2 regions of the Stenotrophomonas sp. YJH_SMC_10 genome follow, and region 2 is predicted to be linked to the other one. Evidence: riboswitches for the same ligand, from Rfam matches in the RefSeq annotation. Region 2 holds a riboswitch; the other holds the start of a gene.
The links. A riboswitch is a leader RNA that binds a small molecule or an ion and turns the genes downstream of it on or off. The one in region 2 is predicted to bind thiamine pyrophosphate.

Region 1 (3,441 bases), on a different contig from region 2:
GCTTCATCGGTGGACATGCTGGCCAGCACCAGTACCGCCGAGTCGGCCGACGTCACGAAGAAGATCATCAACAGCACCAGCGCGATGCACGACAGCAGCAACGGCAGCGGCATGCTGTCGAACATCGTGAACAGCACCGTCTCATAGCCATTGCCCAGTGCCTGCACCAGGTCGGCCTGGCCGAAGATCTGCATCCAGATTGCGGTGCCGCCGAACACCGAGAACCAGAAGAAGCCCAGCAGCGTTGGGGCCAGCACCACGCCGATCACGAACTCGCGCACGCTGCGCCCGCGCGAAATGCGCGCGATGAACGAACCGACGAACGGTGCCCAGGAAATCCACCAGGCCCAGTAGAAGATTGTCCAGTCGGCCACCCAGGTGCTGGATGAGAACGGCGACATGCGCAGGCTCATCGTCACCAGCTGGTTGAGGTAGGAGCCGAGCGTGGTGGTGAACGTGTTGAAGATCGCGCCGGTCGGGCCCAGCACCAGCACCAGCAGCAACAGCACGGCCGCCAGGGCCAGGTTGAAGTTGGACAGCCATTTGACGCCGCGGTCGACGCCGCTGAGCGTGGAGGCCATGTACAGCACGAAGGCCACTGCGATGATCACCAGCTGCAGCGTGGGGCCGGCGTGCAGGCCGAATACGCGCTCCATGCCCGCGGCGATCTGGATGGTGCCGAAACCCAGCGTGGTGGCAACACCGATCGCGGTGGCGACGACAGCGGCGATGTTGACCACGCGGCCGATCCAGCCGCGGTGGTGGCGGCCGATGATCGGCTGCAGCATGTCACTGACCAAGCCCCGACCATTGCGGTTGAACTGGAACCAGGCCATTGCCAGGCCGATCAACGCGTAGATCGCCCAGGGGTGCAGGCCCCAATGGAAGAACGCGTAGCGCATCGATGCACGCGCAGCGTCCATGCTCTCCGGCGCCAGTCCCTCCGGTGGCTTGCTGAAGTGCGAAATGGGCTCGGCGGCGCCCCAGAACACCAGGCCGATGCCCATGCCGGCGGCGAACAGCATCGACATCCAGCTGGCCCGCGAGAACTCCGGCTCGGCGTCTTCGCCGCCGATGCGCAGATTGCCGAAGCGGCCAAAGGCCAGGTACATCAGGAACACCAGGGCCAGGAACACCACCAGCAGGTAGAGCCAGCCGATGCCACGGATGAGTTCGCCGAGGATGCTCTGCACCACGGCGTTGAAGGGGCCGGGGGCGATGCCGGCGAGCAGCACCAGCAGCAGGACCAGTGCGATGGAAACGCGAAACACCATGAAGGAGCTTCTCCGATCAAGGGGATTGAGGGGAGCGAGCAGAGCGAGCAGAGCTTGCAGCGAGGGGCCGGCGGCGTGCAGCACGGACCGGGCAGGGGCCGCAGGGGCGGCGAGGGAAGCATCGGTCGCAGCGAACACGATGGGCGTGCACGTTACTGAACGCGACGTCATGGTTCTGTTAACGAGCAGCGATCAGGGGCAGATCCGCTTCCCGCAGGAAAACGGATCTGACCCCGCAGGCAACGCCGGAGGCGGGCGGTCTATGCTCTAATGCACGCCAAGAAGCGGGGGTACCGCGGCCACAGTTGGTCACGGTTGAGACAGTCCCTTGGAACCTGATCCGGCTCATACCGGCGTAGGGAAGCTTTGCAGTGCCGCCGTGCCCGGACGCCGCCCAAGGACCGTCCGCGCGCGTTCGCAGTGCGCCGCCGCTTCGTCCCTGACCTTCCTGGACGATGCCCGATGAACGCACAGCTCTCCGCCCTGCAGCAACAGGCCCAGCAACTCTCCGAATCCGTGACCCGGCCCATTCCCGGCTCGCGCAAGATCCACGTGCCCGGTTCGCGCCCGGATCTGCAGGTGCCGATGCGCGAGATCGCGTTGACCCGCACCCCGACGCTGTTCGGTGGCGAAGAGAATGCGCCGGTCACGGTCTATGACACGTCCGGCCCGTACACCGATCCGGACGTGCGCATCGACCTGTCTTCGGGCCTGCCGGCGCTGCGCCGGAGCTGGGTGGAGGAACGCGGCGATACCGAACAGCTCGATGGCCTGAGCTCGTCGTTCGGTCGCGATCGCGAGCATGACCCCAGGCTCGATGCCGTGCGCTTCCCCGCGCGCAGCCTGCCGCGCCGTGCCCGCGCAGGCGCCAATGTCACCCAGATGCACTACGCGCGCCGCGGCATCATCACGCCGGAAATGGAATTCGTCGCCATCCGCGAGAACCAGCGGCTGGACGCCATCCGCGATGCGGGCCTGCTGCAGCAGCATCCAGGCGAGGCGTTCGGCGCGTCGATCCAGAAGATCATCACCCCCGAGTTCGTACGTGACGAGATCGCGCGCGGCCGTGCGGTGCTGCCCAACAACATCAATCATCCGGAAAGCGAGCCGATGATCATCGGTCGCAATTTCCTGACCAAGATCAATGCCAACATCGGCAACAGTGCGGTTTCCTCGGGCATTGCCGAGGAAGTGGAGAAGCTGGTGTGGGCGATCCGCTGGGGCGGTGACACGGTGATGGACCTGTCCACCGGCAAGCACATCCACGAGACCCGCGAATGGATCATCCGCAATTCGCCGGTGGCGATCGGTACCGTGCCGATCTACCAGGCGCTGGAAAAGGTCGACGGCCGCGCCGAAGCGCTTACCTGGGAGATTTTCCGCGACACGCTGATCGAGCAGGCGGAACAGGGCGTGGACTACTTCACCATCCATGCCGGCGTGCTGCTGCGCTACGTGCCGCTCACCGCCAAGCGGGTGACCGGCATCGTCAGCCGCGGTGGTTCGATCATGGCCAAGTGGTGCCTGGCACACCACAAGGAGAACTTCCTCTACACGCACTTCGAAGACATCTGCGAGATCATGAAGGCCTACGACGTGACCTTCTCGCTGGGCGACGGCCTGCGCCCGGGCTGCATCGCCGACGCCAACGATGCCGCGCAATTCGGTGAGCTGGAGACGCTGGGCGAGCTGACGAAGATCGCCTGGAAGCACGACGTGCAGACCATGATCGAAGGCCCCGGCCACGTGCCGATGCAGCTGATCAAGGAGAACATGGACAAGCAGCTGCGCGAGTGCGGCGAAGCGCCGTTCTATACGCTGGGGCCGTTGACCACCGATATCGCGCCGGGCTACGACCACATCACCAGCGCGATCGGTGCGGCGATGATTGGTTGGTTCGGCACGGCGATGCTCTGCTACGTGACGCCGAAGGAGCACCTCGGCCTGCCCAATCGCCAGGACGTGCGTGACGGCATCATGGCCTACCGCATCGCCGCGCATGCGGCCGACCTGGCCAAGGGCCATCCGGGCGCGCAGGTGCGCGACAACGCGCTGAGCAAGGCGCGCTTCGAGTTCCGCTGGGAAGACCAGTTCCACCTGGGCCTGGATCCGGAGAAGGCCAAGGAGTTCCATGACGAGACGCTGCCGAAGGATGCTCACAAGCTGG
Region 2 (3,441 bases):
GACTTTCCCCTCTCGGGCTGCGGCATGACGTCTTCCTCCCACCGCGTGCAGGGCCTCAACAACGACGAGGTGGCTGCCGACTGGCCACCGATCAGCGCGGCGGACATCGCGTGGCTGCGCCAGCGCTACCCGCAGCTGGACAGCGGCAGTCAGCCGCGCTGGCACAGCCCGCGGCCGCTGTCGGCTGCCGCCATCGTCAGCGGCGCGAACGGGGCGGTGTTCGTCAAGCGCCATCACCACAGCGTGCGCAGCGCGACGTGCCTGGAAGAAGAACACCATTTCATCGCCCATCTCGCTGCGGCGGGCGTACCGGTGGTGCAGGTGCTGCCAGCGGCCGATGGCCGCACCGCCGTCGAGCACGGCGAGTGGACCTTTGAACTGCACGCCGTCGGCGTGGGCGATGACCTGTACCGCGACGCGGTGTCGTGGTCGCTGCTGACCGATGTCGCCCAGGCCCGCGAAGCCGGGCGCGCACTCGCACAGCTGCACCGTGCCGCCGCCAGCTACCATGCGCCCCAGCGCAGCACCCATCTGCTGGTCGCGCGCGATGATCTGATCCGCGCCGACGATCCGATCGCGGCGATCAAGGCAGGACTGCATGAGCGTCCCGGGCTGGCCCGCTATCTCGCGCGCATTCCCTGGGAGGCGCAGCTGCAGCGCGACGTACTGCCGTGGCACGCCGGGCTGGCCGAGCGCCTGCGCGCCGAGCCACGGCTCTGGGCGCATAACGACTGGCATGTCTCCAACCTGCTGTGGCGCGACGGGCAGGTCAGCACCGTGCTGGATTTCGGCCTGGCTTCGCCCACCAGCGCACTGTTCGACCTCGCCACCGCGATCGAGCGCAACGCGGTGGCGTGGCTGGAACTGGAACGCGGCAGCGAGGCCGTGCGCCTCGACATCGCGCTGGCGCTGCTCGAGGGCTATCGCCAGGTGCTGCCGCTGTCGGCGGCACGCGCGCACCTGCTGGCCGACCTGCTGCCCATGGTCCATTTCGACTTCGCACTGTCCGAAGTGGAGTACTTCGAGGGCATCACCGGCTCGACCGCGAATGCCGACGTGGCCTGGCAGCCTTTCATGCTGGGCCATCCGGCGTGGTTCCATACCGCCCCGGGGCAGGCACTGCTGCAGGCCCTGCACGCCGCCGCGTGACCCGGTTGGGACACCGTTGGGGTCAGATCCCTTTCCTGCGGAAAGGGATCTGACCCGGCAGCCTGAAGGACGCCCGCTCGCAAATCCGTACCATTTGTAGTGAAATGGTGACCTGAAGCGGGGGTGCCTGGATCTGCCAGGCTGAGAGAGTCCCTTGGAACCTGATCCGGTTTGCACCGGCGTAGGGAGCTTTGAGCCGCAGCCACACCCCCATCATGGGCCGGTGCACCTGCGCGCCGTCGCTTCGTCTCCCTTGTTGTCCGAAGACGAATCGAATGAACCGCTGCCTGCGCCCCACCCTGCTCTCCCTCGCCCTCTGCGCCGCGCTGCCGCTGCACGCCAGCGAGGCCGAGTCGTCCCCCGATGCGGCTGCCCGCGGCGCCGAAGGTTCGCCGACCGAACTGGCGGCGGTGCGCGTGGAGGCGGGCAAAGCGAAGGCCGATACCTCGCGCGTGAATGCCTTCGGCGGCGGTTCGTGGAAGGACACGCCGGCGTCGGTGAACGTGCTCGAGCGCGATTACCTCGACCGCCGCCAGGTGCGCTCGCTGTCCGAGCTGGCCAGCAACGATGCCTCGCTGGGTGATGCCTACGCGCCGGTGGGCTACTACCAGAACATCGCCATCCGCGGCTTCGCACTGGACGCGGCCACCGGCTACCGCTTCAACGGGCTGTCCATCGCCGGCGAACAACGCCTGGCGCTGGAGAACGTGCAGTCGGTGGAGATCCTCAAGGGTGAAGCCGGGCTGGCGGCAGGCGTGATGGCGCCGGGCGGGATCATCAACTACATCGGCAAGCGCCCGGCCGAGGTGCGCACCGCCACGCTCGGCACCGATTCGGAAGGATCGCGCTACGCCGCTGTCGACGTCGGTCATTGGATCACCCCGCGTTTCGGCCTGCGCCTGAATGCCGCGTGGGATTCCAGCCATTCCTATGTCGAGCACGCCGATGGCCGCCGCAACTTCTACGCGCTGGCCGCCGACTGGTTGATCGGCGAACGCGGCAAGCTGGAGGTGGATGCGAACTACCAGACCAGCGCGCAGCGTTCGGTGTCCGGCTACCAGCTGCTGGGCGCGCGCGACCTGCCGCGCGGTGTCGACCGCGAACACCTGCTGGGTTACCAGCCGTGGCAGCGCCCGGTGGACATCGCCAGCACCAACATCACCGCCCTGCACACCTACGATTTCAATGACGCCTGGCAGTCGCGCGTCTCGGTCGGCCACAGCCGCTCGGTGATCGATGACAACGTCGCCTTCGCCTACGGCTGCTACTACGCCACGCAGTGCGCCGATGGCAGCGTGCCGGGCAATTACTTCGCGCCGAACGGCGACTATGACGTCTACGACTACCGCAGCCCGGACGACACCCGCCGCAACCAGCAGGCCCGTGCCGAGCTGCGCGGGCGCTTCCAGACCGGCAGCGTCGGCCACCAGCTGACCGTCGGTGCCGACTACTTCCGCCGCACCGTGGACAGGCGCCCGAGCGTCAACGAGTACGTCGGCACCACCAACATCCACGATGCGCCGGTGCCGGTATTCGAGCCGTCGCCGAAGATGCCGGGCCCGTCCGCACGACGCCTGGACAGCCGCCAGACCGCGTTCTTCGCGCTGGACCGGATCAGCTTCGGTGATGACTGGCAGTGGTTGGCCGGCGGTCGCTTCGTGCGCCTGGACGAGCGTGCCTACGACAAGCGTGGTACGCCGCAGCGGCACAGCCGCCTGTCGCGTTTCCTGCCGCAGACCGCAGTGGTGTGGAAGGCCACCGACCAGCTCAATGCCTATGCCAGCTACGTGCGCGGCATTTCGCTGGGCCAGGAGGCGCCGTTCTGGACCAGCAACGCCGACACCTTCCTGCCGTCGGTGCAGTCGCGGCAGCTGGAAGTGGGCGTGAAGTACGTGCCGGTCGAGGCGCTGACGCTGGGCGCGGCGGTGTTCCGCATCTCGCAGCCGTACCAGTACGCCAAGCCGGACAGCAGCGACGTCGGCTACACCTTCGTCGAGGAAGGCACGCAGACCCACACTGGCCTGGAGCTGACCGCCAACGGGCAGCTGACCGACGCACTGCAGATCGTGGCCAGCGCCAGCGTGCTGCAGGCGCGCGCGCGCGACACCGGCACGCCGGCCTATGAAGGCCATCAGCTGGTGAACGTGCCGAAGCTGCGCGCCAGCGTGCACCTGGCCTACGCGCTGCCGTTCGTGCAGGGCCTGGATGTCACCGGCGGCTGGCGCTATGCCGGTGCCAACGTGGCGCGTGCCGACGGCGGCGTGCGCGCACCGGACTACTCGGTATTCGATG

Region 1: it holds a riboswitch for thiamine pyrophosphate, as region 2 does, so the genes downstream of both, thiC (phosphomethylpyrimidine synthase ThiC) here and AC5P9C_RS14650 (TonB-dependent receptor) in region 2, are expected to answer to the same signal.

What each region holds. Positions count from the first base shown of each region.
Region 1 covers NZ_JCAFUS010000009.1:107,685-111,125, forward strand. The annotation lists gene AC5P9C_RS13025 (BCCT family transporter) at 1-1,274, opposite strand, end outside; TPP riboswitch at 1,551-1,654, shown strand; gene thiC (phosphomethylpyrimidine synthase ThiC) at 1,737-3,441, shown strand, end outside.
Region 2 covers NZ_JCAFUS010000011.1:35,163-38,603, reverse strand. The annotation lists gene AC5P9C_RS14655 (phosphotransferase enzyme family protein) at 25-1,149, shown strand; TPP riboswitch at 1,259-1,354, shown strand; gene AC5P9C_RS14650 (TonB-dependent receptor) at 1,425-3,441, shown strand, end outside.